One region of the Paenochrobactrum pullorum genome, then DNA from elsewhere that is predicted to be linked to it. Evidence: predicted binding sites of a transcription regulator. Region 1 holds the regulator's gene; the other holds the start of a gene.

Evidence for each region. Region 1 encodes HrcA, which represses chaperone genes, less so after heat shock. Its sites were predicted from a motif close to GTTAGCACTCNCNNNNNGNGAGTGCTAAC; they were not measured.
Region 2: the regulator HrcA is predicted to act here: its motif matches at 13,221-13,249, upstream of JNC77_RS03800 (co-chaperone GroES).

Annotation. Positions count from the first base shown of each region.
Region 1 covers NZ_JBHEEH010000001.1:489,758-505,934, forward strand. The annotation lists gene JNC77_RS02345 (Hsp20 family protein) at 1-282, opposite strand, end outside; gene JNC77_RS02350 (DUF2244 domain-containing protein) at 430-936, opposite strand; gene nth (endonuclease III) at 1,006-1,764, shown strand; gene JNC77_RS02360 (sulfate transporter family protein) at 1,742-2,467, opposite strand; gene JNC77_RS02365 (adenosine kinase) at 2,679-3,671, shown strand; gene JNC77_RS02370 (trimeric intracellular cation channel family protein) at 3,745-4,404, opposite strand; gene grpE (nucleotide exchange factor GrpE) at 4,525-5,190, opposite strand; gene hrcA (heat-inducible transcriptional repressor HrcA) at 5,322-6,392, opposite strand; gene rph (ribonuclease PH) at 6,594-7,310, shown strand; gene rdgB (RdgB/HAM1 family non-canonical purine NTP pyrophosphatase) at 7,350-7,994, shown strand; gene hemW (radical SAM family heme chaperone HemW) at 8,134-9,237, shown strand; gene rsmI (16S rRNA (cytidine(1402)-2'-O)-methyltransferase) at 9,279-10,181, shown strand; gene JNC77_RS02405 (YraN family protein) at 10,178-10,549, shown strand; gene cysG (siroheme synthase CysG) at 10,686-12,128, shown strand; gene JNC77_RS02415 (DUF2849 domain-containing protein) at 12,152-12,454, shown strand; gene JNC77_RS02420 (nitrite/sulfite reductase) at 12,472-14,142, shown strand; gene JNC77_RS02425 (phosphoadenylyl-sulfate reductase) at 14,132-14,887, shown strand; gene JNC77_RS02430 (DUF934 domain-containing protein) at 14,884-15,396, shown strand; gene JNC77_RS02435 (Dabb family protein) at 15,478-15,768, shown strand; gene JNC77_RS02440 (hypothetical protein) at 15,974-16,177, shown strand, end outside.
Region 2 covers NZ_JBHEEH010000001.1:803,876-820,052, forward strand. The annotation lists gene glcF (glycolate oxidase subunit GlcF) at 1-990, shown strand, start outside; gene JNC77_RS03740 (hypothetical protein) at 1,014-1,154, opposite strand; gene JNC77_RS03745 (DNA-3-methyladenine glycosylase I) at 1,345-2,010, shown strand; gene hisS (histidine--tRNA ligase) at 2,145-3,656, shown strand; gene JNC77_RS03755 (ATP phosphoribosyltransferase regulatory subunit) at 3,661-4,785, shown strand; gene hisG (ATP phosphoribosyltransferase) at 4,782-5,483, shown strand; gene JNC77_RS03765 (sugar MFS transporter) at 5,532-6,773, opposite strand; gene JNC77_RS03770 (DoxX family protein) at 7,003-7,416, opposite strand; gene fumC (class II fumarate hydratase) at 7,560-8,960, opposite strand; gene JNC77_RS03780 (hypothetical protein) at 9,096-9,344, opposite strand; gene JNC77_RS03785 (NADPH-dependent FMN reductase) at 9,462-10,022, opposite strand; gene JNC77_RS03790 (winged helix-turn-helix transcriptional regulator) at 10,204-10,596, shown strand; gene groL (chaperonin GroEL) at 11,107-12,750, opposite strand; gene JNC77_RS03800 (co-chaperone GroES) at 12,865-13,161, opposite strand; gene JNC77_RS03805 (TIGR01459 family HAD-type hydrolase) at 13,702-14,550, shown strand; gene JNC77_RS03810 (bifunctional riboflavin kinase/FAD synthetase) at 14,583-15,605, shown strand; gene JNC77_RS03815 (MipA/OmpV family protein) at 15,696-16,177, shown strand, end outside.

The DNA.
Region 1 (16,177 bases):
GCGGGCTGCGATGCCGCGATGTAAAAATTCACGCTCTGTATCATCCGTCTGGCGGCCACGAATAACCAATTGGTTGTCCTCTGTGGTGACTTCCAGATCTTCGCAAGAGAAACCGGCAACCGCTAATGAAATACGCAAACGCTCGGAGCCGCTTTCATGGCGTAAACGCTCGATATTATAAGGCGGATAGCCTTCACCGGATTTGGTCAAACGTTCTAGCGTTTTTTCCATCGTGTCGAAACCGAGCAGCAAAGGGCTCGAAAATGGTGTTAACCGTGTCATGTGTCAGTCCTTATCAAAGCGACCGTAGTGTATTGTAAAGACCCGAATCCGGCATCTTCATCATGTTTTATAATATGGCTTTTGCTTGTGCTGACTTCAAGAGGCGGGCAAACAGCTGTTTGTTTGAAATTATAATTAAACTAATAATCAGTTGCTTTTTGCTTCACGCAACGCCGATGAAAAAGCATTGGCAAAACTTTCCCGGTCATCGGCATTCAGAAAACTGCCGATTTTTAAAATCCGGCCACGGCTCTCAATATTCATGGCAGTGATGCCGATATCGGGGCGGCGGTCGACATGAAATTTTGTCCAGAACGGATTGAAACTGTGGTTTTGAATGTGGCCTGATGCAGCTATCTGGCGGATATGGAGTTCCGATTTAGAAACGGAAATTTCCTCACGTGCTTGTGCCGCGCGATAATTGACGCGAAATGCCCAGTAAATCAGCGCAATATCAAGGCCGAAAAAACCAAAGATCGGCCACGCGCCAAGCGAGAAAAAGATAAAGCTCACTAAAAGCCAGCAGGCAATCAGTGCAGACATCAAAATGATAAACCCTTTGCGCCCAAGCGAGCGATAAGGCTGGAGAAGCGCTTGGAAAATCGGCCTGTCATAATGGTCAGGCTGGGCACCGTCGGGATGATAATCAACCATGATAACCTGTTTCGGGCTGCGGCAAGCTTACGACTGTTATGTCACCATGTTAAAGATTATAGAGTGGATATGGAACAGACTAAAGTAAAATTATCCGCTACAGATGTCACAACTGCGCCAAAGCACAAACCGCGCCGTTTGGCGGGGTCGCTCTATACGCGTGATGAAATATACGAAATTTTTCGTCGTTTCAGCATTCAGCGCCCCGAACCAAAGGGTGAATTGGAACATGTGAATGTGTTTACATTGCTGGTGGCGGTGGTTTTATCGGCGCAGGCAACCGATGCTGGCGTCAATAAAGCAACGCGTGCTTTGTTTGCCATTGCCGATAGCCCACAAAAAATGCTGGCACTTGGTGAAGAAACGGTGGGTGAATATATCAAAACCATCGGTCTGTGGCGCAACAAGGCCAAGAATGTCATTTTGCTTTGTGAAGCTTTGATCCGCGATTATGGCGGCGAAGTGCCGGATAATCGTGATGATTTGGTGAAGCTTCCGGGGGTGGGGCGTAAAACTGCCAATGTGGTGCTGAATATGTCTTTTGGCCAGCCGACCATGGCGGTGGATACGCATATTTTGCGCATCGGCAATCGTATCGGACTGGCACCGGCTAAAACACCGGATGCGGTGGAAGCAATTTTGGTACGCATCATTCCGGCGGAATTTATGCAGCATGCCCATCATTGGCTGATCTTGTTCGGGCGCTATACCTGCAAGGCACGTAAACCCGAATGCGGGTTATGTGTGATTGCGGATATCTGCAAATCGGCTTCGAAAACCAATTCGATACCCGCACCATTGACAACTATCCCTGAAAAGCTGGGATAAGTTTTTTTTCCTGTTTCATGATCGTTTTGTGCAGATGCACCATCATGGTGGCGGCAAAAAGCGGTGTCAGCAGGCTTAAAAGCGGTATGGCCAGAAAGCCTGCAATGATGAGGCCGGCTAAAAATATGGTGCCGCCATAACGAGCACGCAAAGCTTTGGCTTCTTGCTCTGGATGATAGCGCATGGCGGCAAATTCGAAAAATTCACGCCCGAGCAAATAGCCGTTGATGATGAAAAAGGCAATGATATTGACGCCCGGCACCAGTAATAACAGCAATGCCAGAATGTTGCCCGCAATGACGATGCACAGAAATTTGAGCGACACGATGATGGCGCGCCTGATCGGCAGTTCGGTGCCGACAGGTTCATCGGGATAATCTTCACGTTCAACGATTTCGGCCACGTCATCGAGAAAAAGACCGGCAATCAAGGCTGTGACCGGAGCAATAAGAAGTGCCAGCACCAGTGCCAGCCCCATGCCTGCAATGATTGCTGTTACCAGCCCCAGCCAACCTGTCCATTCAGGCAGGCCAGGCAGCAGAGTTTCAAGCCATGGCCATGCTAATGAGAAAAATATCTGCCTGATTGCTGCCCACGCGCCCATCAATAGTAAAATTGTCAGGCCTAAAACTTTCCAGAAAACAGAGCGATATTCTGCACTGAACAGCCTTTGTAATGCGGTGTATGCAGCTTGCAGAACCATGTAAACTCCTGAATCGCGGTATGGTGCGGCTTTTAGATAGGTGCGCTACTTTAGTCCTACAAGAGACGATTTATAGGGCACTGCTCACAGATAATTCAGGTGATTGATCTTTGCAGGGTAGCTATTATCGAGCCAAAAGGCTAAATCATCGCATAAAATCACCGCAGGAAACTGCTTGATACATAACAACGGGAGCCTCTTGGTTTATCTCATGGCTACATATGACGTTCTTTGTATCGGTAACGCAATCGTTGATATTATTGCGCGTTCTGATGATGAGTTTCTGGTTACCAATGGCATTATCAAAGGCGCGATGAACCTCATTGATGGTTCACGTGCGGAACTTTTATATGACCGTATGGGGCCAGCTGTGGAAATGTCCGGCGGTAGCGCCGGCAATACCGCCGCCGGTATCGCCAATCTGGGCGGTAGGGCCGCTTATTTCGGCAAAGTGGCCAATGATAGTCTGGGCAGCGTCTTTGCTCATGATATCCGTTCCCAAGGCGTGGCCTTTGACACACGTCCGTTAGAAAACAAAATCCCGACCGCGCGTTGCATGATTTTTGTGACACCGGATGGCGAGCGTTCGATGAACACTTATCTGGGCGCCTGCGTGGAATTGGGGCCTGAAGATATTGAGGCCTCCAAAGTGGCTGATGCAAAAGTCACTTATTTTGAAGGTTATTTGTGGGATCCTCCACGTGCCAAAGAAGCCATTCGACTGGCTGCAAAAGTGGCGCATGATCACGGCCACGAAATGGCGATGACTTTGTCTGATCCGTTCTGCGTTGACCGCTATCGTGATGAGTTTCTGGAACTGATGCGCACAGGCACGGTGGATATTGTTTTTGCCAATGAAGAAGAGGCAAAATCACTTTATCAGACCGATAGTTTCGACACAGCTTTGCTGGCGCTTTCCAATGATTGCAAACTTGGCATTGTCACACGCTCCGAAAAAGGTGCGGTCGTGGTCAAAAAGGACGAGCGGATTGTCGTTCCGGCAATCGAGATTTCCGAATTGGTGGATTCAACCGGTGCCGGTGATCTGTTTGCAGCCGGATTCCTTTTTGGTTACACCAATGGCCGTTCACTGGAAGAAAGTGCGCGGCTTGGCGCTCTTGCTGCCGGTATTATTGTGCAGCAGGTTGGGCCACGTGCACAGGGGAGCCTTTCGGGCGCTGCCAAAAATGCCGGATTGCTTTAACATTTCTTGAATGCAAAAAACGGCTGATGTTTATTTAGTAACATCAGCCGTTTTTTTATGTATCTTATGTTACTTAATCTTTGCGGATAAAGCCATCACGTTTGAGCTCGGCTTCGGTGCGCCCTGGTTGCGGCTTGTAGACCGGCAATTTCCAGCCCCATATCAAAGCGCCGCCACGCACAATAAAAGCTGCAAGACTGCCGCATATAACAGCAATCATTGTATCGATCTGTGCCAGATGCATTGCCACATAAACACATGCGCCTGCCAGAGCAGCTGTCACATAAATCTCGCGTTTGAGCAGAACCGATGGTTCACCGGCGATAATATCACGCAAAACACCGCCAAGGGTTGCGGTAAAAATACCGGTTACAATTGCCACCAACGGATCGGAGCCGAGATCAAGCCCTTTAGCAGCACCCATGGCACTATAAAAAGCCAGCCCCAAAGCATCGAGCCATAACAACACGCGATAACGCGATTCCACCAAATGCGCGGTAAAATAAACGAGAATTGCTGCGGCTGTGCCGGTGACCAGATAAAGCGGCTCTCTTACCCAGAAAACCGGATCATCGCCAAGGATAAGATCGCGGATGGTACCCCCACCGATACCGGTGACATTGGCAAGAAAAATAAAGCCGACAATATCCAATTGACGTCTGGATGCAGCTAAAGCGCCGGTCGCCGCAAATACGAAAACGCCGGCATAATTTAAGAAAGTCAGTATCGTCACAACGACGCTCCCCGCAACGCCCCTCTTATCAGGGAGTGTTATTGAGACTGCGTAAGGGCGCAAATGATTTTTGCGCCCTTACTTGTAATATTGTGATTAAAATGTGGAATTTTATAAGATTTAAGCGTCTTTGGTTTGGTCGTCTGCTTCCGGTGCGCGTGCTGCGCCACCTTTGGAAACGCCAACGAGAGCCGGACGCAGCACACGGTCGCCAATGGCGTAACCGGTCTGAACCACCTGCACCACGGTGTTGTTTGGCACATCCGGGTTTGGCACTTCAAACATTGCCTGATGGAAATTCGGATCGAATTTCTGGCCTTCCGGATCAAGCTTGGTGACACCATGGCGTTCAAGCGCCTGCAACATGGAGCGTTCGGTGAGGTCAACGCCGTCGGCCAAGCCCTTCAGGCCGCTGTCTTCAACCAGCGATTCTGCCGGAATGGCATCAAGCGCACGGCGAAGATTGTCGGATACGCTTAGCATATCGCGGGCAAAATTGGTAACCGCATAGGTTTTGGCATCGGCCACATCACGTAAAGTGCGCTTGCGCAGATTTTCCATATCGGCTGCCAGACGCAGCAACTGATCTTTCAGCGCGGCATTTTCGTCAACCAGATGCGCGAAAGGATTGCTTTCCTCTTCTTCGGCAACTTCTTCCATTGCTTCCGCCTTGCGGGACTTCAAAAAATCATCAGCCGCTTTTTTCAGCGCATCCCGGTCACGGGGATTATTCAGGTCGCGCTTGTCAAGATCGGCTGTTTCAGGGTTTTTCTTTTCTTCAGTCATGATGTTCTTCCGTCTTGAATAAGTGTTTGTGGCGGATATCGAGTGTCAGCGCAGGAAAATCAAGGCTTAATGTGCATACCTTGTGCATTCTGACAGTTATAATTGCAATGCCCAGATGGTTATCGCTATGGTTATCGCAGCAATCTTGAGACAATTTGCGCGGTATAATCCACCATTGGCACGATACGGGCATAATTAAGCCGTGTCGGGCCAATGACGCCAAGCGCGCCGACCACGCGCTGTTCTGCGTCACGATAAGGCGCGACAACCAGTGATGAACCGGAGAGCGAAAAAAGTTTATTTTCCGAACCGATGAAAATCCGTACCCCTGATCCGGCTTCGGCCAGATCAAGCAATTGGATCATGCCGTCTTTGGTTTCAAGGTCGTCAAAGAGATGGCGCAGCCGTTCGATGTCTTCCTGTGCGCTGATATTTTCGAGCAGGTTGGAGCGCCCGCGCACAATGAGACGGGCTGGCTGATCTGAGCCGCTGCCGCCCCAGATGGCAAGACCTTGCGCGACAAGACTTTGCGACAGGCTGTCGAGCGCTTCGCGGGTTTCGTTTTTAAGCTTTTCCAATTCCGTGCGCGCTTCAGAAAGTGTGCGGCCATGAATATGCGCGTTGAGAAAATTAGAGGCTTCAATGAGTTGAGACGTGCTGACACCGGGTGGCAGTTCCAGCACGCGATTTTCCACATCACCATTTTTCATGACAAGCACGGCCAAAGCGCGTGTTGGTTCAAGGCGCACAAATTCAATATGTTTGAGCGCACCTTCGGCCTTGGTGGCAAGCACCAATCCGGCACCTCTTGAAAGGCCGGAAAGCACTTGGCTGGCCTCTGTCAGAATATTTTCTACCGAATGGGTTTGTCCGGCAGCACGCACCTGCGCTTCAATGCTGGAGCGTTCATCAGGGGGCAGGTCGCCGATTTCCAAAAACGCATCGACAAAGAAACGCAAGCCGATTTGTGTGGGCATACGGCCTGCCGAAATATGGGGCGAATAAATCAGCCCCAGATGTTCCAGATCGCTCATCACATTGCGGATGGTGGCGGGCGATAAGGCCTGCGGCAGAATGCGCGCCAGATTGCGGGAACCCACCGGATCACCATCATTCAGATAGCTTTCAACAATCCGGCGAAAAATATCGCGCGAACGCTGGTCAAGCGAACTGAGAACGTCATGTGCTGGTGACTGGATCATCGCCCCGCCTAAACCTTGTGTTTCATATGATGTTGCCCCTTAAATATAAGGTGGCAAGTGCCAAGGTCAAAGACTTTGAGTGAAACTGTTAAAACAGTTGTGTAAAGTGCTATCATATCAAAGCAACAGCGAAATACCTTTCTATTTGTGTGATTGCGGCTTAAAAGCAAAACCTTCTTATATGAATCGGGGTTAAATCTTATGCGTCCATCCAAACGTGCAGCCGATGAAATGCGGGCTGTTTCTTTCGAGCGTGCTATTTCCAAACATGCTGAAGGCTCTTGCCTCGTCAAATTTGGCGATACGCATGTGCTGTGCACGGCAAGCTTGGAAGAAAAAGTGCCGGGCTGGATGCGCAATACCGGTAAAGGTTGGGTCACTGCCGAATATGGCATGCTGCCGCGCTCCACCGGCGACCGTATGCGCCGCGAGGCAGCAGCCGGCAAGCAGGGTGGCCGTACGCAAGAAATCCAGCGTTTGATCGGCCGCTCATTGCGTGCGGTTGTCGATATGCAGGCTTTGGGCGAGTTTCAGATCACTGTTGACTGCGATGTCATTCAGGCTGATGGCGGCACCCGTACCGCTGCCATTACCGGTGGTTGGGTTGCGCTGCATGATTGCCTGCGCTGGATGGAAAGCCGTCAGATGGTCAAGCTCGACAAGGTGCTGAAAGACCATGTTGCAGCTATTTCCTGCGGCATTTACGAAGGTACTCCGGTTCTCGATCTGGATTATCCGGAAGATTCAGCCGCTCAGACCGATGCCAATTTTGTTATGACCGGCACTGGCGGCATTGTTGAAATTCAGGGCACCGCCGAAGGTGTGCCATTCTCTGAAGAAGAGTTTGCCAAGCTGATGGCTTTGGCCAAAACCGGTGTAAACCGTCTGGTTAGCTTACAGAAAATGGCCGTTGCCTGATCTTCTGATCCATAAAAATTTGAATGTGGTGCTGAAATTATGAAGAAACTTGAAGAAACCAAACTGATTGTCGCCTCGCATAATGCAGGAAAGCTGCGCGAATTTGATGACCTGTTGGGGCCGTTCGGTTTTGAAACACAGTCTGCCGGTCAGCTTGGCTTGCCGGAGCCTGATGAAACCGGCACCACATTTGAAGAAAACGCCTATATCAAAGCCTATGCTGCGGCCAGCGTCACAGGATTGCCGGCTTTATCTGATGATTCAGGCCTTGTTGTTGATGCACTTGATGGAAACCCGGGCGTTTACACCGCCAATTGGGCAGAATTGCCGGATGGCAGCCGTGATTTTGCCATGGCGATGGGCAAGGTTGAAGATGCTTTACAGGCCAAGGGCGCTACCGAACCGCATGAGCGTAAAGGTCGTTTCGTGTCGGTGATTTGTCTGGCAAAGCCTGATGGCTCGGCTGAATATTATCGCGGCGAAGTGGAAGGTCAGCTGGTTTGGCCGCCGCGTGGTGAACTGGGCTTCGGTTTTGATCCTGTCTTTTTGCCGGATGGTTATGACAAGACCTTTGGCGAAATGACCGCACAGGAAAAACATGGCTGGAAACCGGGTGATAAACATGCGCTTTCACATCGCGCCCGTGCCTTCCAGCTCTTTGCCAAAGATGTGTTAGATATTTGACTTGCCGGGCATTGATTGAGATAATTAAGAATAGGCGTTTAAGAATTTGGAACTGAACACCGCGCTGGCTTCACAGCACCCGATTGCAACCATTGATGGGGAAAATGCTTTCGGCATTTATCTGCATTGGCCGTTTTGCATGGCCAAATGCCCATATTGTGACTTTAACAGTCATGTGCGGCATCAGCCGGTGGATCAGGAACGTTTTGCAGCTGCCTTTAATCGTGAAATGGAAACTCTGCGTGAGCGCACAGGGCCGCGCAGGGTTACCAGCATCTTTTTGGGCGGCGGCACACCGTCTTTGATGCAGCCAGCAACAGTTGCCTCGCTATTGGATGGTATCGCCAAGCGCTGGTCGGTTGCCGATAATATTGAAGTGAGCTTGGAAGCCAATCCGACCAGTGTGGAAGCCGATCGTTTTCGCGGCTATCGTGCGGCCGGTGTCAATCGTGTGTCGCTCGGTGTGCAGGCACTCAATGATCGTGATCTGCGCCGTCTTGGTCGTTTGCACTCGGTCGATGAAGCAAAAGTGGCCATCGGTCTGGCGCGCGAGATTTTCCCGCGTCTCTCATTCGATCTGATCTATGCCCGCCCTGACCAGACCATTGAAGAGTGGCGCGAAGAATTGAAGCAAGCGATTGCGCTCGCTGCCGATCATTTGTCGCTTTATCAGCTGACAATTGAAGAAGGCACGCAGTTTTATAATCTTTGGAAGGCTGGCAAACTGGTGACACCGGAGCCGGATCATGCCGCAGCCCTTTATGAAGAAACGCAACGGGTGACTGCGGAGCATGGTTTGCCTGCTTATGAAGTTTCCAACCATGCAGTGCCGGGGCGTGAGTCGCAGCATAATCTGGTTTATTGGCGCTATGGCCAATATGTCGGTGTGGGACCGGGGGCGCATGGTCGCTTCATTGAAAATGGTACGCGTACGGTGACGATCACGGAAAAACATCCGGAAACTTGGCTGGAGCGCGTTGAGAAGACCGGCCACGGTATTGTCGAGCAGGAACATCTCAACGGTAATCAGCAAGGCGACGAGTTTCTGATGATGGGCTTGCGTCTGCGTGAAGGCATTGATTTGCGCCGCTATCAGCGTTTGAGCGGACATGCCATTAATGCAGATCGCTTGAACCGCTTGATCGAGCAGGGAGCACTTGAACGCATGAATGATGATTTCATTCGTGCCACGCCTGCCGGATCATTATTGCTGGATGCAGTGGTGGCTGATCTGTCTTTATAATGCTATCCACATAATTGGTGGATTTTTTAAGGTTTTTTCTGGTGCAAGACGAAGTTAAATCGCGCGATTATGTCATTGGTGGTGTTCCGCAACGGGCACGCCCATTGGAGCCTGCGCTTTATATTGTCTCGACCCCCATCGGCAATTTAGGTGACATGACCCTGCGTGGGGTGGAAACCATTGCCGGTGCCGATATTCTGGCTTGCGAAGATACCCGTGTTACACGCGTGCTGCTTGATCGTTTTGGTGTTACCCGCCGCCCCATACCTTATCATGAACATAATGCTAGTGAAGCTGGGCCAAAGCTGATTGCGGCTCTTTTAGAGGGCAAAAGTGTTGCACTTGTCTCTGATGCCGGTACACCGCTGGTCTCTGATCCAGGCTTTCGCTTGGTGGGTGAAGCGCGTAGCGCAGGTATTAAAGTGGTTCCAGTGCCGGGTGCTTCCGCTGTTCTGGCAGCTTTGACCGCCACAGGCCTGCCGACCGACACATTCATGTTTTGCGGGTTTTTACCGCCGAAACAAGGCCAGCGACGTGCGCGGTTAGAGGCACTGAAAGCCATTGATACCACGCTGATTTTCTTTGAATCACCTAACCGTGCCGCAGCCGCTTTGAGCGATATGGTGCATGTGTTTGGTGAAACCCGCGAAGGCGCTTTGTGCCGTGAGCTGACCAAAGCCTATGAAACGGTTGTCACGGCTCCTTTGCGTGAATTGTCTGAAACCTATGACGGTGAAGACCGTATTCGCGGCGAGGTGGTTTTACTGGTGGCGCCACCCGAAGAACAGGCTGTGGTGACCAGTGCCGAAGATATGGACAAATTGCTGTTGTCTTTGGCGCAAGAAATGCCTGCCTCCAAAGCTGCTGCGGAAGCTGCCCGTATGACGGGGGCGAAAAAATCTGATCTTTATCAGCGGCTGATTGCGCTTAAGAGCGGCGAATGAATAAACTCAAGGAAAAGCGCAGAAAAGCATTTTCCTTAGGTCACCGTGCCGAATTTCTGGCAAGTCTTATCCTGATGCTCAAAGGCTATGCCATTGTCGAGCGTCGTTATCGCACCAAACTTGGCGAGATTGACCTGATTGCACGCCGCGGCAATCTGGTGCTGATTGTTGAGGTGAAGGCGCGGGCAGAAACTGCATCGGCGATGGATGCGGTGGATATGCAATCCATGCGCCGCATAGAAGCCGCGGCCGATTTATGGCTGGCACGACAGCCTGATTATGCGCAGCTTTCCTTGCGGTTTGATTTGATCATCGTGCGCCCATGGCGTGTGCCACGGCATTATCCAGCCTTTTTCATCAGTCGATAATTCGGGAATTAAAAACCTCAAGCTTGTGCAAGCGCAGAAAAGCAATTGCTATTTGCCAGCCCGTCGCGCAAGCGCATTTCTTATCAAGTGAGTGCCTTCAAGAGATACTATTGCTATCTTTTGAAAGGGCGGTGCAATGTCTCGGTCTGGGTCTCGATCTGTTTTTCTTCTGGCTGATTTTCCGGTTTTTTTCCGCGTGGCTGACAAGCCGGTGCTGGTGATTGGCAATGGTGAAGAAGCGCTGAATAAAATCAGACTATTGCATCAGACGAAGGCACATATCCGTGTGGTTGCTGATAAGCCTGAACCTGTTCTGGCTGATTTTTTACGTGATGCCGCCCTTGAGCATTTATCGCGCGATTTGAAAGACACGGATTTTCTGGATGCCAAACTGGTTTTTATTGCAACCGAAGATGAAGCAACAGATCGCGCACTAGCAATGCGCGTTAAAGCGCATCGTATTCCGGTCAATGTCGTTGATCGCCCGCATCTTTGCGATTTTCTCACTCCCGCTATTGTTAATCGTGCACCTGTGACCATTGCGATTGGATCGGAAGGGGCAGGGCCTGTTTTGACGCAAATAATCCGTGCGCGGATTGAGGCGATGTTAGCGCCGCAATTGGGTGCATTGGCGAGACTGGCGGTTGGATTTCGTGATCAAGCCGAACGGCTCATTGAAAAAGGCGCGGCAAGACGCGGGTTTTGGCGCGGGTTTTTTGAAGGTACGGTCGCAAAAGCCATTGAACAAGGCGATGAGAAGGCCGCGCATCGTGCAGCCAGCGCTTTGTTGCATGAAGCAGGGGCACAAAAACAAACTGGCTTTGTGCGCTTGGTGGGGGCAGGCGCTGGTGCCGAAGATTTGCTGACTTTACGCGCTCAACGTGCACTGATGGATGCCGATATTATTATTTATGATGCGCTGGTGCCGGAAGCTATTGTTGCGATGGGCAGGCGTGATGCCGAGCGGGTTTTGGTGGGCAAGCGCAAAGGCTGCCATTCTAAAAGTCAGGATCAGATCAATCAGTTACTGATTGAACAGGCGCGTCTTGGTAAACAGGTGGTGCGGTTGAAATCTGGCGATCCATTGATTTATGGTCGTGCGGGCGAAGAAATGGCAGCGCTGAGAGCCGCAAACATTCCGTTTGAAGTTGTGCCCGGCATCACCTCTGCTTTTGCGGCTGCTGCCGATATGGAATTGCCGCTGACATTGCGCGGCGTTGCCTCATCACTGATTTTCACCACCGGTCACGATATGCATGGTGAGACCTTGCCGGATTGGGCGCGACTTGCCGTTTCAGGCGCTACTATCGCCATTTATATGGGGCGCAGTGTTGCCGGTGATGTGGCTTCTCGTTTGATGAGTGCTGGTTTGCCTGCTGATACGAGTGTTGCGGCCATCGAAAATGCCAGCCGTCAGGACAAACGCTTGTTTCATGGCACATTGAAGGATTTATCCGGCTTGAGTTTACGTGATGATTTGAGCGGGCCGGTGATGGTGATTATCGGCGAGGCGGTAGCCGGTGCATCCTTGCAAAATACAGAACCTCTAAGCCTGCGTCAGCAATTTGCTGCGGCTTGAAACATTCAACAGGAGCGAAAAACATGGTTGTAAAAGTTCTGACTGCCAATCGTTTGCTGGATGGTGTGGTTGTATGGCTTGGCGCAGACGGCAAATGGCAAAATTCTCTCAAAGGCGCATTAGTCGCCCGCCATGCGCAGGCCGTGGAAGCATTGGAAGCGGCAGGTCGCGCCGCCTCGCTTTTTGATGAAGTGGTGGATGTCAACCTGATCGATGTTGAAGACAATGACGAAGGCTTAAGCCCTTTACGTCTGCGTGAACGCATCAGATTGAGCGGCCCGACCATTATCCATTTTGGCACGGCTAAAGTTGCCGCTTCCTATTAAATTTAAAAGGCCAGACTATGTATCGTTATGACGAGTTTGACCGCGATTTTGTTAAAGCGCGTGTTGCCCAGTTTAAAGATCAGGTGGAGCGTCGCCTCTCAGGTGAAATGAGCGAAGACCAGTTTAAACCATTGCGGTTGATGAATGGTCTCTATCTGCAATTGCATGCCTATATGCTGCGGGTGGCTATTCCTTATGGCACTTTGTCATCACGCCAAATGCGCAAGCTTGGTTCGATTGCGCGGCGCTATGATCGTGGCTACGGCCATTTCACCACCAGACAAAATATCCAGTTCAACTGGCCAGCCTTGAAAGATGTGCCTGCCATATTGGATGAATTGGCAGAAGTGGAGATGCATGCGATCCAAACCTCGGGTAACTGCATCCGCAATGTGACGGCCGACCATTTTGCCGGTGCAGCTGCCGATGAGGTAGCAGATCCTCGACCATTTGCCGAAATTTTGCGGCAATGGTCGTCGCTTCATCCGGAATTTTCCTATCTGCCGCGCAAATTTAAAATTGCGATTGTTGGTGCTGACAATGATCGTGCTGCCATTCAGGTGCATGATATCGGCTTGCAACTGAAGAGAGACGAAAAAGGCGCATTGGGCTTGAGTGTCTATATTGGTGGCGGACAAGGACGCACGCCGATGGTGGCGCGTAAAATCCGCGAATTTTTGCCCGTTGAAGATATGCTGACTTATATCACGGCAATTGTGCGGGTTTATAATCTGCATGGGCGGCGCGATAATAAATATAAAGCGCGTATTAAAATTCTGGTGCACGAAACCGGCATTGAAGAATTGACGCGCGAAATTGAAGCGCAATGGCAAGACATTCGCCACACGAATTTGAAGCTGCCGCAAGGTGATATTGATGCCATTCAGCATTATTTCCAAATGCCGGATTTGCCGGAACGGGCAGAAGGCTGGGCGTTATTGGCGCAAGCACAAAAGCTGGATGAAAATTTCAGTGCGTGGGTAGCGCAAAATGTAACGCCCCATAAACATCCCGATTATGGCGTCGTGACAATTTCGCTAAAACCCATTGGCGGTATTCCAGGGGATGCCAGTGCCGAACAAATGGAACTGATTGCCGATATTGCCGAGAAATATTCGGTTGATGAAATTCGTGTCAGCCATGAGCAAAATCTGGTACTGCCGCATGTGGCTTTGGCAGATTTGAAGGCAGTTTATGATGCTTTTAAAGATCAGCAATTGGTGACAGCCAATGCAGGGCTGATTACCGATATCATCGCTTGCCCCGGTCTTGATTATTGCTCGCTCGCCAATGCCCGCGCTATTCCGGTGGCTCAGCGTATCAGCAAACGTTTTGGCGACCATCAGCGCCAGCTTGATATCGGCGCTCTTAAAATTAAAATTTCGGGCTGCATCAATGCTTGCGGCCATCATCATGTCGGCCATATCGGCATTTTGGGCGTTGAGAAAAAAGGCGAGGAACTTTACCAAATCACTTTGGGCGGTTCGGCTGATGCTCATACCAGTATCGGCGATATTGTCGGGCGTGGTTTTTCCTCTGAAGATATTGTCGATGCGATTGAAAAGCTGGTGGATGCTTATCTCGACGTGCGGCTAGACCGGAGTGAAAACTTCCTGACCACTTATCGCCGTTTGGGGGCAGAACCTTTCAAACAAGCACTTTATGGCGAGCCTGCTTATGCCGGTTGAACTGTACCTGAACCATGAGACGCGGGTGGCAGCACAAGCGAGGCTGCTGGAGCTAAGTCATGGTGCGCGTGAGCCGCAGGCAATTATCGAGCAGAGTTATCAGACTTTTGCAAATAATGGCTTGGCGCTGGTTTCGTCTTTCGGGGCGGAATCGGCCGTGCTTTTGCATATGGTGGCGTCAGTTGATCAGAGCATTCCGGTTCTGTTTCTGGATACCGGCAAACATTTTACCGCGACGCTGGAATACCGTAAACAATTGACGACAAATCTGGGCTTGCAGAATGTGCAGGATATCACGCCGCTTCAAGAAAATTTGAAGCGTGATGATCCCTATGGCGCTTTATCGATGACCGACAAAGATCGCTGCTGTTTTTTGCGCAAAGTTGAACCGATGACGCGCGCTGTTGCGCCTTATCAAGCATGGATGACAGGGCGCAAACAGTTTCAGGCAGCAACCCGTCAGCAACTACCGGTTTTTGAAGCGGTGGGGGTGCGTATTCGTATCAACCCTCTGGCACATTGGAACAGCGATGATTTGTTAGCCTATATGCGGCATCATGATTTGACCGTGCATCCGCTGACTCTGCAAAATTATCGTTCCATCGGCTGTATGCCTTGCACGCGCCCTGTTGAGGAGGGCGAAGATCAGCGCGCAGGGCGTTGGGCTGGCTCGGATAAGGTTGAATGCGGCATTCATTTGAGCGATTTGAGCGAGCAGCTGGAGCAAAAAGGAGTGTCAAAATGAGCGCGGCTTATTTGTGGACGGCAGATGGTTTCAAGCCGGATGCTTATCAAGCCTTAGATGATTTATCAGACGTAACAGATGCCGAAGCTGTGCTATTGCCGTTTCATGTCTGGGTGGAAAAGAGCGAAATATTGCTTGCTCAAACCAACCGTAAACTGGGTGTGCGTGTCGGCTCAGGTGAAGATGTTACTCTTCTGTTTCAATCTCTCCATCGGTTGTCGCTGATTGCACTGGATTTTCCGGCTTTTAATGACGGTCGCTCTTATTCCAAAGCAGAGCTTTTGCGGGCACAAGGTTTTAAAGGCGAACTGCGTGCTGTAGGTGATGTGCTGATCGATCAGGCCGCATTGATGCTGCGTGCAGGTTTTGACACGCTGGAAGTGCACCATCTTGTAACAGTTAAACGTTTGCAGGAAGGCGCACTGGTCGATACGCCGCATTATTATCAACCGGGCTCGGGTTCTGTACCTATAAAAGGTGAATTTAGCTGGCGCCGTTTCAGGGAATAAACATATTCGGACATTAAAGCATTTTCGTTTTTGCTTATATGGGCTAAGAAGCCTTTATATCATTTAAGGGAAGTGGTGAAAATGATCCGTCATATCGTGTTTTTTAGCGTCAAAGAGGGACAGGACATTGATGTCGTGCGTGAAGGGCTGGAACGTTTGAAAGCCATTCCGCATTCGGATTTATTCGAGATTTTACCCAATAGCAAAGTTGACCCGATGTGCGACCGGATTGATCTGGTTGTCTACGGCGAGTTTAAAGACGAAGCCGCTTTGTTTGCATTTAAATCTGATCCGATCTACACTTCGACAACAGAATATGTTCGCCCGATGCGCGAAATGCGCTTTTCTGCGGATGTGGAAACCAAGCTTTAAACACAATGCTGGTGCTTAATTTACTGTGGATTTGCTGATTTTATCGCGAAAACCACACTGTTTCTGTGCTGACTGCCAACAGAAATGTTGAAGAATGACAAGAATAGTGATTGTGTAAGCGCTGGGTTGATTAAACTTTTCGCATTCGGCGTATGAACAATAAATCTTCCGGCCTCTTGTCAGGTCAATCAATCAGGAAATTCAAATGGACGATTATGAAAAATATGCCACAGGTCTGATGATCGTATTCGGCGCTCTGATCATTGGTGGTTTGATGGCTGTTAATATCGTCGCGCATGACAAGCCGGGCTTTTTGTTCGCGTTAGGTGCTGCCGTTGTGGCTTGGTTCTCAGCTTTTGCAGTTATTTTTGATAAACCGCGCCTTTATGGCGTGATGATTGCAGCGGCC
Region 2 (16,177 bases), 310 kb from region 1:
AAGACCTATCAACGCCCGTTGATGAACCGCATCACACGCGGTATTTTGGCGAAAATTCTACCCTATCCGGCGCGTTTCCGTTTGGCACTACGCATGGCAAAGCTTGGCCGCCCTTTGGCGCCTGTGTTTGATAAATTCGATGCACTGAAACCTTATGCGGCGATGCTGCGCTTGGCACCCTCTGAAATCGCGCCAAAATCTACGCTTGAGCCTGTAAAGCCGCAACAGAGCCGTGGACGTGTGGCGATTTTAAATGGTTGCGCGCAGCCGGTACTCAAACCCGGCATTAATGAAGCGACTTTGCGCCTTCTTGCCCGTTTTAATATTGAAGTCGTGATGCCGAAGGGCGAGGGCTGCTGCGGTTCGCTGGTGCATCATATGGGGCGCGAAGAAGAAGCGCTGCAACAGGCGCGCCATAATGTAGATGTGTGGACACGCGAGATTGAAGCAGGCGGCTTGGACGCCATCATCATCACCGCTTCTGGCTGCGGTACCACTATTAAAGATTACGGTTATATGCTGCGTCTGGATGAAAAATATGCGCAAAAAGCTGCACGCGTTTCGGCACTCGCCAAAGATATTACCGAATATTTGGTGACGCTCGAACTGCCGAAGCCGGAAAGCCCGAAAGCTTTAAGCGTTGCTTATCATTCGGCCTGTTCGATGCAGCACGGGCAGAAAATTACCCGTCAGCCAAAAGATTTGCTGGTGCAGGCAGGCTTTGAAGTGCGCGAACCATTGGAAGGGCATCTGTGCTGTGGTTCCGCCGGAACCTACAATATTATGCAGCCGGAAATTGCCGCGAAATTACGGACACGAAAAGTGGGAAATATTGAAGCAACCGGTGCAGCTTTGATTGCCACAGGTAATATTGGTTGCATGACGCAGATTGCGGGCGGCACTGGTTTGCCGATTGTGCACACTGTCGAGCTACTCGACTGGGCATATGGGGGGCCAAAGCCGGTGGAACTGAGCGCTTTGGCGGCTTAATTCAGGCGATAAAAGTTAAAATATTAATGCTGAGCGGCATGGGTTGTGATTTTCACGACCTGTGCCGTTTGTGTTGTGGCACTGGCCAGAACAGCTGTTGCCGAAACCGCAGAAACGCTGACTGCAAAGACTGAAGCGATTAATAAAAGATGTCTTGGCTGCATGAGGGTAAATCCTGAAAGCACTGATGTAATCACATGATCATCGCTGATAAACCCAACCGAATAGTAAACGTCTTTGTGCGATCTGATGTGAAATTTTAAATAATCAGCAAGTTTGCGAATTGTAGTTAGCCTGATCTTATGATTTGTGGTTAAAAAGATTTTAAAATGGTGATTTTTGAAGGTGTAGTCCGTGAGTGATAGTGTGCAGACCTGCGGGAACGGCTTAGCAGCCGGACTTATTAAAGGTGAAGACCAGAAAATTCGTTGTTTCTGGCCGGCAACACTGCCTGATTATCTCCATTATCATGATCATGAATGGGGGCATCCCGTCGATAGCGATCAGCGCCTGTTTGAAAAGATTTGTTTGGAAGGTTTTCAGTCCGGCTTGTCATGGCTGACGATTTTGCGCAAACGTGAAAATTTCCGCGCTGCCTTTGATGGTTTCGATTTTGAAAAGATTGCGCTTTATGGTGAAGATGATGTGACGCGGTTGCTGGGCAATGCAGGTATTGTCCGCCATCAGGGCAAAATCCGCTCTACCATCAACAATGCCAAACGCGCGATTGAACTGGTTGCGGAAAAAGGCTCGTTGGCTGCTTATTTCTGGAGCTTTGAGCCGGATGAAAAAGACCGTCCTGAGGTGATGGATTACCCGACGCTCATTGCCAATCCGACCTCGGCGACTTCGACGAAAATCTCCAAAGATTTGAAGAAACGTGGCTGGTCATTTGTGGGGCCGACAACGGTTTATGCTTTCATGCAAGCGATGGGGATGATCAATGATCATATTGATGGTTGCCATTGCCGCGACAAGATTGATGCTATGCGAGCGGCGTTCAAGCGTCCTGTCGCTTGATTGATGCCAGCTTTGTATAGTTAATTGACGATAAGTACCCTTGCCGCACCGGTTTTGATCGGTTAGGAAACGGACAGGGAAAACCGGCACTGCGCCGCGATAATTAAGTAATAACCAGTGATTGGGCATGAGATATGACGGATAAAACCGCTAAAATGAAAGCGCGTTTGCCACGTGGATTTGTTGACCGGGTGCCGGAGGATTTGCGCGCTGCCGAAAAAATGCTGGCGACTATCCGTTCTGTCTATGAATTATATGGCTTTGAGCCGATCGAAACACCGCTGGTGGAATATACCGATGCGCTGGGCAAGTTCCTGCCTGATCAGGATCGCCCGAATGAAGGCGTGTTTTCGCTCCAAGATGATGATGAACAATGGCTGTCGCTGCGTTATGATCTGACCGCGCCGCTTGCCCGTCATGTCGCCGAAAATTTCAATGAAATTCAACTGCCTTTCCGTACCTATCGCAACGGTTGGGTGTTCCGCAACGAAAAGCCGGGGCCTGGCCGTTTTCGTCAATTCATGCAGTTTGATGCCGATACAGTTGGCGCGCCGGGTGTCGCGGCTGACGCGGAAATGTGCATGATGGCTGCCGATACGCTGGAGCGTTTGGGCATTCAACGTGGTGATTATGTTATCCGCGTTAACAACCGCAAAGTGCTCGACGGTGTGTTGGAAGCCATTGGCTTGGCCGGTGATGAAAATGCAAGTCGCCGCCTTAACGTGCTGCGCGCTGTCGATAAGCTCGATAAATTCGGCGAAGTAGGCGTGAAGCTGCTGCTCGGCGAGGGCCGCCGTGATGAATCGGGCGACTTTACCAAAGGTGCCGGACTGGATGCGACAGCGATTGCCAAAGTGCTCGAATTTACCGCAGCAGGCAGTGAAGACGGCCAAGAAACCATCGCTAATTTGCGCAAAGTGGTTGAAGGCAATGCCCGCGGTGTTGAAGGCGTTGAAGAGCTTGCTCAAATGCAGGCACTTTTTGATGCTGGCAACTATCAGGGGCGCGTGAAAATCGATCCGTCGGTTGTGCGCGGTCTCGAATATTATACCGGCCCTGTGTATGAAGCCGAACTGCAATTTGATGTCACTAATGAAAAAGGTGAAAAAGTTGTATTCGGTTCCGTTGGCGGCGGTGGCCGTTATGACGGTCTGGTGTCGCGCTTCCGTGGTCAGCCTGTTCCGGCAACCGGTTTTTCCATTGGTGTGTCACGTTTGATGACCGCTTTGAAGAATCTTGGGCAGCTTGGACAGGAAGAGACCATTGCACCCGTGCTGGTCACCGTCATGGATGGTGATGCGCAAAGCTTGGGCCATTATCAGAAATTTACCCAGAGCCTTCGTGATGCGGGTATCCGCGCCGAGATGTATCAGGGCAATTGGAAGAAATTCGGCAATCAGTTGAAATATGCAGACCGGCGCAATTCGCCGCTTGCCATCATTCAAGGTGGTGATGAGCGCGCACTTGGCGAAGTGCAGATTAAAGATCTGATCGAAGGCAAGCGCCTTTCCGGTGAGATTGAAAGCAATGAAGAGTGGCGCGCCAGCCGTCCGGCTCAGGTCACTGTCAAAGAGCAGGATTTGGTAGCCGAGGTTCAAAAAATCTTGGCCGCTCAAGCAGAAGACCGCGCGAAAGGTTTGAGTTAATCGCATGACGGGTAATTCTTCTCTTATTCGTGGTCTTTCTTCCGCGCTGACAAGCATGGAAGCGGATCTGGTATCCATTCCGCTGATCCAGCCTGCCGATCCGTTTTTGGATATGGCGGGTGAAGATTTGCGCAGACGTATTTTTCTCACTGAAAATGAGAATGGTGACAGTCTGTGCTTGCGACCGGAGTTTACGATACCCGTCTGCCGTAATCATATTGCTTTGAATGCCGCCACACCAAAGCGTTACGCTTATCTGGGCGAAGTGTTCCGCCAGCGCCGTGATGGTGCGAGCGAATTTTTGCAAGCTGGCATTGAAGATTTGGGCGCCGCTGATGAAGCGGCCTCCGATGCGCGCTCTATTGCCGATGCGCTGGCTTGCGTTAAAGCAGCTGCTCCTGATGTAAAATTCGACATTGTGCTTGGTGATCAGGCGGTTTTTGCAGCGCTTGTGAAGGCACTCGGCCTGCCGCAAGGCTGGCGTAAAAAGCTGTTACGTGCTTTTGGTGATGAAAAAGGTCTGGCGGCAACTTTGGCGGATTTATCAGCACCCCAACCGCAGGATCAGTTGCCTGACAATATCATGGCTCTTATCGCAGAGGGTGATGAAGCAGGATTGGCGCAAGTGCTGGAACTGGAAATGCAGGAGGCCGGAATTTCGCCCTCGGGCGGACGCACCCCTGCCGAAATTGCTCGTCGCCTGATTGAAAAAGAAGATTTGGCTGCCATTAAATTTCCAGCGGCTGCCTTGGCTGCTTTGCAAGGTTTCTTGGATATTCGTGCCTCGCTCAATGTGGCAACGGTTACATTACGCGCTTTTGCGGCTGATCATAATCTGGATTTGATATCGGCAATCCAGAAATTTGAAGCGCGTGCGCGTTCCATTGCCTCCAGCGGCATTGATACTGACAAGCTTATTTATGATGCCTCCTTTGGTCGTCCGCTTGATTATTACACCGGCCTTGTTTACGAAATCCGCCATACGGCAGATGGCGAAGAGCAGGTGATTGTCGGTGGCGGTCGTTATGACCGTTTGCTGACCATGCTGGGTGCCAGTGAACCAATTCCGGGTGTTGGGTTTTCTATCTGGCTTGACCGGTTGCGCAAACTTGCCGGAGAGCCGTTATGAGTGTGGTTTTAGCATTGCCGTCCAAGGGGCGGTTAAAAGAAAAATCATTGGAAATTCTCGGTGCCGCCGGTTTCAAGGTCATTTTGCCGACCGATGACCGCAGCTATCGTGCGCGCGTTGAAGGTGTGGATGATCTCGACATTTTGTTTTTGTCGGCTTCCGAAATCGCACGTGAACTTGGCTATGGTGCGGTTGATCTTGGTGTGACCGGTGAAGACCTGATCCGCGAAACTTTGGCACATGCTGATGAACGGGTGAGCATTGAAGTACCGCTGGGCTTTGGTCATGCGGATGTGGTGGTGGCGCTGCCGGAAGTGTGGCGCGATGTGACCACCATGGCTGACCTTGATGATGTGGCTGCGGATTTTCGCCAGCGTCATGGACGTCGTCTGCGTATTGCCACCAAATATTGGCGTTTGACCCAGCAGTTTTTTTCGCAAAAACACGGCATTCAGGTTTATCGTATTGTGGAAAGCTTGGGTGCCACCGAAGGTGCGCCTGCGGCAGGTTCGGCTGATATGATTGTCGATATTACCTCGACCGGCTCCACTTTGCGTGCGAATAAGCTCAAAGTGCTGGAAGATGGCGTTATTTTGCGATCACAAGCCTGTCTGGTGGCTGCGCGTCGCAATATTGATCATCCACGTGTTCAGGATGTGATTGCGCGTATTCGCCTGAGCTTGGCCAATATTGGCTGATTTATTCATATAAAACAAAAAGCCGGTCAGTTATGACCGGCTTTTTGTTTATGCAGGCCTGCTGCCGATCAAGCCGTAATAAGCAATATAAAGATAGCAGACAATAGGCATGATAAAGGCGAGATGCACACCGAGATAATCGGCTAGTACGCCTTGCATGAGGGGTACAATTGCGCCGCCCACAATAGCAATACATAAAACGCCGGATGCTTGGCTGGTATGTTTACCCAAACCATAAACGGCAAGGCTGAAAATGGTCGGGAACATGATTGAGTTGAATAATCCAATCGATAAAACCGCCCACATGGCAACTGAGCCATTGGTCAGCACGGTGACCAGTAGAAGTGTAATCGCCATGAAAGCATTGAAGGCAAGCACTTTGCGGCTATCGGCATAGCGCATGACAGCTGAACCGATAAAACGGCCAAGCATCGCGCCGCCCCAATAAAATGAGACATAATGGGCAGCATTTGTTTCAGGCAGATTTGCAATATCCGGCAGTGCCAGAAAATTGACCAAAAAGCTGCCAATGCTGACTTCGGCACCGACATAAAGAAAAATACCGATTGTGCCCAAGAGCAGATGAGGATAATGCCATGCCGACCCTTCATCGACATGTTGCACTTCAATTTTGCGGCGTACGTCAGGCAGTTTCAGCACCGCAAAAACGATGGCGAGAAGCATTAATGCAAGGCTGAGCAATAGATACGGAAAGCGCACACTATCGGCGGATGCGGCAGTTTCTGCATCCGATACGGCAGCAGACAAAATCAGATAAGAGCCGAAAAATGGTGCGATGGTCGTACCGAGCGAGTTGAAGGCTTGTGTTAAAGTTAAGCGGCTGGCAGCCGTCTCTGCTGTTCCCAAAATGGTAATATAAGGGTTGGCTGCAACCTGTAAAATAGTGACACCGGAAGCCAGCACAAAGAGTGCGCCTAAAAAGAGCTCATAGACATGGTAGGAGGCTGCGGGAATGAACAAGACACAACCGATGGCAGCCATCAGCAAGCCAACTACAATGCCCCATTTGTAAGAAATACGGCTTATTAAGGTGCTGGCGGGTACGGATACGATGAAATAAGCGCCGAAATAACAAAATTGGATCAGCATTGTCTGCGTATAATTGAGCTGAAAAACGCCTTTTAAATGCGGTATCAGAATATCATTCAGACAGGTGATGAATCCGAATAAAAAGAACAACGCCGCTAAACTGGAAAGCGCCGAAGTGTAATTTTCATGAGTTGGGGAACCAGCATTGAACTGACCCTGTGAAGCCGGTGAAAGAGCCATAATAATCTCTTATTAAATAAATTAAAAACTGTGCCCTGAAGGCGGTATGGGTATTTAAAAAAATAAAAACAGGCATAAGCCGATGGGTGAAAAGCTGAGTATGAAATAAAATTAATCGGCCCAATGCGCTATTAATAATCTTTAAAATAATTCTATTTTTTATATAAGTAAATGCTAAAAAGCCGTGCTGTTAAGGCACGGCTTTTTAGAATGAAATAATATTTTTAGTTTAGCGCAGTTTGGCATCAACGGAATAGCTGCCTGCTCCATAGGCTGCAAGTGCGAGAAGACCGCCAGCGATTGCCAGATTTTTTTGTGCCATCATGACATTGAGGCCATTGGAAAAATCCATATGAGCCACCAGAATTGTTCCGATGGTAAAGAGTGCAACGATGATGGCAGCGATGCGGGTCTGGAAGCCAACCAGAATGGCAAGTCCGCCAAGAAACTCAATCAAGCCAACCAGAACTGCAGTGACAGTTGGCATTGGCAAACCTAAAGAACCGAAATAACCTGCTGTACCGGTGATTGCGGTGAGTTTGCCCCAACCGGCAAGAATAAACAGGATGGAAATAAAAATACGGCCGATAAGAACAGCTAGGCTGTTGAGATTGGAATTTGCAGTTTCACTTTGGAATGACATAGGTATCTCCGTTTGTAATTACAGATTCAATACACCTTGTATGCTGTCCATAAAAGTCAGTGCTTGGTCGACTGATTGTATCCATTTGGTGAACGACACAGCGCGGTTTAAAGTTGAAATCCGCGCTGCATATGCAAATTATCTCATTTTTTTGATGTTGGCGACAGCATATCTTCAGGACGCACTAAACGATTATAATCGCTTTCAGAAACATGGCCGCTTTTCAATGCTTCTTGTCGCAGCGTTGTGCCGTTGACATGGGCAGTTTTAGCAATTTTGGCTGCATTGTCATAACCGATTGCCGGAGCAAGCGCTGTGACCAGCATTAATGATTGTTCAAGCAGTGCCTGAATGCGAGCTTCATCGGCTTCAATACCTGCTACACAATTGTCGGCAAACGAGCGCATGGCATCGGTGAGCAGGCGAATTGATTGCAAGACATTGAAAACAATCACAGGCTTATAAACATTGAGCTCGAAATGCCCCTGACTGGCGGCAATGGTGACGGTGGTATTATTGCCGAAAATTTGGGTGGCAACCATGGTCAGGGCTTCCGCTTGTGTCGGGTTGACTTTGCCCGGCATGATGGACGAACCCGGCTCATTTTCCGGCAATTTTAATTCGCCAAGACCGGAGCGGGGGCCGGAACCAAGAAAACGGATATCATTGGCAATTTTGAACAGATCAGCCGCCAATGCATTGAGCGCACCGTGAAATTGCACAATAGCGCCGTGGCTGGCGAGCGCTTCGAATTTATTAGGTGCGGTTTTGAAGCTCAATCCGGTAATAGTTGAGACAGCATCGGCAAAACCGGTGTCAAAACCTTCCGGCGCATTGAGACCGGTACCAACCGCAGTGCCGCCTTGTGCCAACAACATCACATCTTCAAGGCTCTGTTTGATGCGGTGTTCGGCATATTCAAGTGCTGCACGATAGCCGGAAAATTCCTGACCCAGAGTAACGGGTGTTGCATCCTGCGTATGGGTACGCCCGATCTTGATGATCTCTGCAAAGGCGTTTTCTTTGTCTTTGATATGCTTGGTCAGATAGGCAAGCGAAGGCAGCAGCTTGTTGACCGTTTCCATCGCTGTTGCAATGTGAATGGCAGTCGGGAATGTATCATTCGAAGACTGGCTCATATTGACGTGATCGTTAGGGTGCACCGGTTTTTTGCTACCCATCTCGCCGCCCATCAGTTCGATGGCACGGTTGGAAATCACTTCATTGGCATTCATATTGGATTGGGTGCCGGAACCAGTTTGCCAGACAACGAGCGGAAAATGGTCATCAAAATCACCATTGACGACTTCGGCAGCGGCGATGGTGATGACACGACCTAACACCGGATCAAGTTTGCCAAGCTCCATATTGGTTTCGGCGGCAGCCTGTTTGACAATGCCGAGCGCGTGGATGAGGGGAAAGGGCAGGCGCTCGCCGCCAATTTTGAAATTATGCAATGAGCGTTCGGTTTGTGCGCCCCAATATCGATCCCGAGCAACTTCAATCGGACCAAAACTATCGGTTTCAACGCGGGTAGCAGTCATTCCGGAACTCCGTTTTTCATCAAAGATCAGATGGGAAAGATCAGATGGGATTGTCTACATGCGCCGGTTTCATCGCATGAGAATTTAAAACCAAGATGGACAGGCGGAGAAAGAGTATCAGAAAGCCGCTTGGGATCAGGCCTCTTGTTCATCCTCATCCTCGATAATCCATAAAACCGGTTCGATTTTTTTCTGGGTTTTGCTGTCGGTGAAAATCCACCAGCCGGTGTCATTTTCATCCCAGTCTCCGCCGCTCAGTTTAAGCTTATCCAAAGCGCGAAATTGTGCGACCGACTCGTTGATCTGGTCGTCTTCATCCATCCACTGCACCAAAATCTTGGTACCGTCTTGCGGGGCTGTGCTGATAGGGTGTTCTTTGCGCATGCATTCTCTCCTTCAGACTCATATCATGAACATAAGGTAGAAAATGTGAAGAGCAAGCCGGTTCACTGCAAATTGAAGTACTTTATCCGGCTTGCTTTATTATATTTTATTTAGATATTACTTTTGGCGGGCGTCTTTAAGAGCTGAACCCCACCATTCCAGCTGATCCAGCATGGTGTTTGCTGCATCATTGAGGTGGGCAAATTCGTTGAGTGTTTTTTCGCCTTTTACAACGGCGAGATATTCCGGAAACAAGATATGAACGCCGGTTTTTACAGACATGGAGGTCATTTCAACCGCGATCTGACGCAAATGTTCAACAGCGCGCGCGCCACCGACACCGCCGTAACCGACAAAGCCCATTGGCTTTTTGATCCAGTCGCCGTGATCGATGGCGTTTTTCAAAACACCGGTTGGTGCGTGGTTGTATTCGGCAACAGTGAGCACATAGGCATCAAATGAACGCAGTTTGGTCTTCCAGTTTTCTGCTGCCTGATTCTGCGCTTCTGTGGTTGCCGGATCGCCATAAAAACCCATTGGATAATCTGCAACGTCAATGACTTCGACTTCGAGATCAGGACGTTTTTCAGCAATTTCTGCAATCCATTTTGCAGGTGTTGGTGCAAAACGTTCGGTTCGGGTACTGCCAATAATAACGGCGACTTTAAGCTTGCTCATTTAAAACCTCTTTGTCGATGCCTTGCATTGCGGAAGGAGTTTGATTGTGACTTCAATCTTCAATGCGTTAAATGGGAAATTGGTATCAGTCTGACGGTTTGAGACAGCAGATTACTACTGGTAACTATCAGATACTTACTCTATATAAGTAACCTATATATCACGGCAAGGAGGCACTTTTTTGAAACCTGAATTATTTAAAGCCACGCCTGCCTGTCACGCCGTAACGGAGATTTTATCACGCGTTGGCGACAAATGGACAGTGCTCGTCGTGAGCTATCTCGGCAATGGACCAATGCGCTTTAATGAGCTTAAACGCACGGTAACGGGCATATCCCAAAAAATGCTGACCACGACGCTTCGCTCATTAGAGCGTGATGGTTTTGTGCTGCGCACCGTTTATCCGGGTGTACCTGCGAAGGTGGAATATCAGCTGACTGATTTGGGGCGTGATTTGCTCGTACCGGTGCGGGCATTGAGCGCATGGGCGATTGCCAATGAGCAGCGGGTTAAAAACGCTCGTTTGCAATATGATTCAGTGCATAATCCTGAATTAGCACAAGCGGCTGAATAAGGTTTTGATGCGTTAGATTTATTGAAAAAAAAGGAAAGACAGGCACTTAAGGCCCGTCTTTCCAATGTGAGACTGAACTTCCCATAAAAGTGGGGGGGTGGGAAATTCATATATGTACATATCTCACTCAAAAGATTGAGCATGTTTTATAAATCTGTGCAATTGCAACTCTTTGGGAATGCGTAAAGTTTCTGATTTTCTTTGAGGAAGCTATTATTCATAGTAACGTGAGAGTTAACAACTGATCATGAAACGCGTATTGAAATCTTTTTAGCAACTTTGCGTGGTGGTTTATCAGCAAGTTCAAAAATTCATTTTAGAATCATAGACATAAAAAAAGCCCCTGATTCCTCAGAGGCTTTTCTATTTATTGGCCGCATTATCATTACCGCACAGGCGCGAGCGCCTGTGCTATGAAATGCTCGGGAAGACTTCTTAGAAGTCCATGCCGCCACCCGCACCGCCAAGCGGTGCAGGATTTTTAGTTCATGGGCGTGCTTTATGGACTTCTTAGAAGTCCATGCCGCCCATGCCACCCATGCCGCCACCTGGCATTGCTGGCATGCCGCTGTCTTTCTTCGGCAGTTCAGCAATCATAGCTTCGGTGGTGATCATCAGGCCAGCGATAGAAGCTGCGTTCTGAAGAGCGGTACGAACAACCTTAACCGGATCAACAACACCAGCTTTGATCAGATCACCATATTCGTTGGTTGCAGTGTTGTAACCAAAGGTTTCAGAAGCATTTTCGAGGATTTTACCAACGATAACGGATGCTTCTTCACCGGCGTTTGTGGTGATCTGACGAGCAGGAGCCTGCAAAGCGCGACGAACGATGTTGATACCAGCTTCCTGATCAGAATTGATGCCTTTTACAGTGATGTTTGCAGAAGCGCGCAGAAGTGCAGTACCACCACCAGCAACGATACCTTCTTCAACAGCCGCACGGGTTGCGTTCAGAGCATCGTCAACGCGGTCTTTGCGTTCTTTCACTTCAACTTCTGTGGCACCGCCAACACGGATAACTGCAACGCCGCCAGCAAGCTTAGCAAGACGTTCCTGCAGTTTTTCACGGTCGTAGTCGGAAGTGGTTTCTTCGATCTGCTGCTTGATCTGGCCAACGCGGGCTTCGATTTCAGCTTTTGCACCTGCACCGTCAACGACTGTGGTGGTTTCTTTGCTGATTGCAACTTTCTTCGCACGGCCGAGCATGTCGAGCGTGACAGATTCCAGCTTGATGCCGAGGTCTTCGGAGATAACCTGACCACCGGTGAGGATAGCGATATCTTCAAGCATTGCCTTACGACGATCACCAAAGCCTGGAGCCTTAACAGCAGCAATTTTCAGGCCGCCGCGCAGTTTGTTAACAACCAAAGTTGCCAGTGCTTCGCCTTCTACGTCTTCAGCGATGATGACGAGTGGCTTGGAGGTCTGAACAACAGCTTCGAGAACCGGCAGAAGTGCCTGCAGGTTGGAAAGCTTCTTTTCATGCAAAAGGATGTAGGCATCTTCCAGATCAGCAACCATCTTTTCAGGGTTGGTTACGAAATATGGTGACAGGTAACCGCGGTCGAACTGCATACCTTCAACGACTTCGAGCTCTGTTTCAGCAGTCTTGGCTTCTTCAACAGTGATAACGCCTTCGTTGCCGACTTTCTGCATCGCATCAGCAATCATCTGGCCGATTGAAACTTCACCATTGGCTGAGATGGTGCCAACCTGAGCAACTTCTTCAGACGTGTTGATCTTCTTGGCTTTGCCGATAAGGTTGGCAACAACTTCGGTAACTGCCAGATCAATACCGCGCTTCAGATCCATCGGGTTCATACCGGCAGCAACAGCTTTTGCGCCTTCCTGAACGATGGCCTGACCCAGAACGGTAGCGGTTGTTGTACCGTCACCAGCTGTGTCATTGGTTTTCGAAGCTACTTCGCGCAGCATCTGTGCGCCCATATTTTCAAACTTGTCTTCAAGTTCTATTTCTTTAGCAACCGATACACCGTCTTTAGTGATGCGTGGAGCACCGAAAGACTTGTCGATAACAACGTTACGACCTTTAGGGCCGAGCGTTACTTTTACAGCATCTGCAAGGATGTCGACGCCGCGCAGCATTTTTTCGCGCGCTGAACGACCGAATTTTACTTCTTTAGCAGCCATTTTATATCTCCTGGGAATTGTCCCGGTCAGATTGGTGGTTAAATCGAATATCTTAGCTGCCGGATATATTTCCGGCCTTCATCGGGTGCATAAACAATGCACCGCATGAATGAATTAGCCGAGGATACCCAGAATGTCGGATTCTTTCATAATCAGCAGGTCTTCGCCGCCGATCTTGACTTCTGTGCCGGACCACTTGCCGAACAGAACTTTGTCACCAGCTTTAACGTCCAGTGCAACCAGCTTGCCGGCTTCATCACGTGTGCCGGAGCCTACAGAGACAACAACGCCTTCTGATGGCTTTTCTTTTGCGGAATCAGGAATGATGATGCCGCCAGCGGTTTTTGCTTCCGACTCAACACGACGGACAACGACGCGATCGTGAAGTGGGCGGAAATTGGTCTCAGCCATGATCTAAACCCTTAAAAAAATAATGTTGAACCCCTCCATGGATCTCGTGATCCACGGTTATTAGCACTCTATGGTCATGAGTGCTAACCTGCTAATTAGATAGAAATGACCTGTTTTAATGTCAAGGCCTCGAAGCATTTATGATTAAGAAAGAAATGCAATTTTTTGTCTTTTTGCAAAATCCGCCATGCGTGCAGATTAATGCAATTTTCTCTATCCTTTAGTTGAGGCATATTAAATCAGACTCCATTATCAAGCCCTGCAAACATGTCAGCTTTATGAAAAGTGATGTTTGAAAAAAATGCTATTTTATCAGAACCTGCATTTTTTTGTCATTTATCGGCATAGATAAGCCTTGTCTTTGTATGCAGGCGTGACATGAGCGTGAGCATGGGTTAGAGGAGCAAGTATAAAAATATTTGCTTATTGTTGGTGCAGGTTTGCGGAAAAATAAACTCCGGCATATTTTCAATCAACAATGATGGCTCATCAATCTTGGATCTTTTTATGATCCCTGCGTCTTGTTAAATGAGGATTGGCATGAAATTCCCTGAGCGTCTGGATGATCTCACCAATGATTATGATGTGCTGTTTTGCGATGTGTGGGGCGTGGTGCATAATGGTGAGCAAGCTTTTCCGCTGGCCTGCAAAGCTTTGCAGCGCGCGCGCGCCAAAGGCGTAAAGGTTGTTTTGGTCACCAATTCTCCGCGTCCTTTTCCGGGCGTCGTGGCGCAGCTCGGCACATTGGGTGTGCCTGATGATGCTTATGATGCGGTTGTGACTTCGGGTGATGTGACCCGTGATCTGATCGCAGAAGGTCCGCGCAAAGTTTTCTATATCGGCGCCGATCATGAATATGCGATCTTTGATGGTCTGGATGTGGAATTGGTGGAAGAGTTTGAAGCCGCTGGCGTTGTCTGCACCGGCTTGTTTGATGACGAGGTGGAGACACCTGAAGATTACACCGAAATGCTGGAGCGTTTCCGCGCCCGTAATCTTCCGTTTATTTGTGCCAACCCTGATTTGATCGTGGAACGCGGCAACCGCATGATTTGGTGTGCAGGTGCTTTGGCACGTGATTATGGTTTGATGGGCGGGCGTACACAAGTTGCCGGCAAGCCGCATCATCCGATTTATGCGGCCGCATTAAAGGCTGCGGAGAAATTGCTTGGCCGGAGCGTCGAAAAATCGCGCATCTTGGCTATTGGCGATGGTATCTTGACTGATGTAAAGGGTGCGGCACAATTTGGTGTTGATGTACTTTATATTTCCGGCGGTATTCATGCGGCTGATTATATTGATGCGGAAACCATGAATGTTGAAAAACTGAAAGTGTTTTTGAACAAGCATGGCCATCAGCCGGTTGCGACGATTAAGCATCTCGTTTAATCGCACTGAAATAAAACGCACAGAGCAATTTTATGTCCAAACAGCCATTTCAGCGTCTTAATACCACCGATAATCTGCCCATACATTTGCGCCATGCTGTAGTGGCGATCGGTAATTTCGATGGTGTGCATCGTGGACATCAGGCTGTGCTGCAACAGGCACTGGAACAGGCAGCAAATGAAGGGCGGCCATGCATCGCCCTGACATTCGAGCCGCATCCGCGCTCTTTCTTCAAACCGGATGAGCCTGTTGATCGCCTGACGCCGTCACGCGAAAAATCATATCTCTTGGAAATACTTGGCTTTGATGCAGTGATCGAGCAACCTTTCACGGCTGAATTTTCAGCGTTGAGTGCTGAAGAATTTGTCGAGACAATCTTGGTTGAAAACTTTGCCGCCAGTGGTGTGGTGATCGGCTACGATTTCCACTTCGGTAAAGCACGCCGTGGCACACCGGAATTTTTGGTGCGGGCCGGTCAGCAAGCCGGTTTCAGTGTTACATTAGTCGATGCTTTTTGTGATGAAGGTTCGACGCAGATATCCTCAAGCCGTATCCGGGATTTCTTGTGCGACGGTGATGTAGTTCAGGCTGCAGGGCTGCTTGGTCACCGTTATCAGGTGCGCGCCGAAGTGGTGCATGGCCGCAAACTTGGCCGCGAGCTTGGTTTCCCCACCGCCAATATGCATTTGCCGGAACAGACTCATCTGAAACATGGCATTTATGCTGTGCGTTTCCGTCGTGCGGATGGCTCACTCTATAATGGTGTGGCCAGCTATGGTCGCCGTCCGACTGTCACCGACAATGGTGTACCATTGTTGGAGACCTTCCTGTTCGACTTCTCCGGCGATCTTTATGGCGAATTGGCCACTGTTTCTTTCTTCGGTTTTTTACGAGGTGAAGTGAAATTTGACGGTTTGGAACCGCTGATGGCGCAAATGCGTCAGGATGAAGCCGAGGCACGCGCACTTCTCGCGGCAGTCAAACCATTATCTGCGCTTGATCAAAAGCTTTCATTTGATGGTAGTGTTGACTGTTTAACCGCTACACCGGCGTAAAACTGACAGTTTAAAGTTAAATTTACTGCTTTATTGCAATATGCTATAGAGAGCTGCACTGTACTGTTGGTGTGGTTGAGGGGAAGTGTGTTGCGTAAGCCATATTTAACTGCAGTAGCTATTCTGGTTTTATTGGCAGCTGTATCTGCACAAGCCGCCGATGATGTGAATGTGCTTGAGAAAAAACCTTTCTGGGCAGGTGACTGGTCTTTGACCATTGGCGGTTTAGGTGAACTTGCACCGCGCTATGAGGGTGCAAGCAGCCGGATGCTTTTTGGCGAACCGTTGATCTCACTAACGCGGGCTGGCGATGTGCCACGTTTCGATTCCCAAAATGACAATTTCGAATTTGCGCTCATTGACACTTATAGTTTTTCGGCCGGACTTGCCGGAAAACTGTTGTTCAAACGTGATTCTGGCACCTCCGATGATCTGGAAGGTCTTGATCCGGTTAAATTTGGTGGTGAGATCGGTGGCTTTGCCGAATTTTATCCGGTTGACTGGATGCGTGTGCGTGGCGAACTGCGACAAGGTATTCGTGCCCATAAAGGCATTGTCGGTGAAGTGGCGGC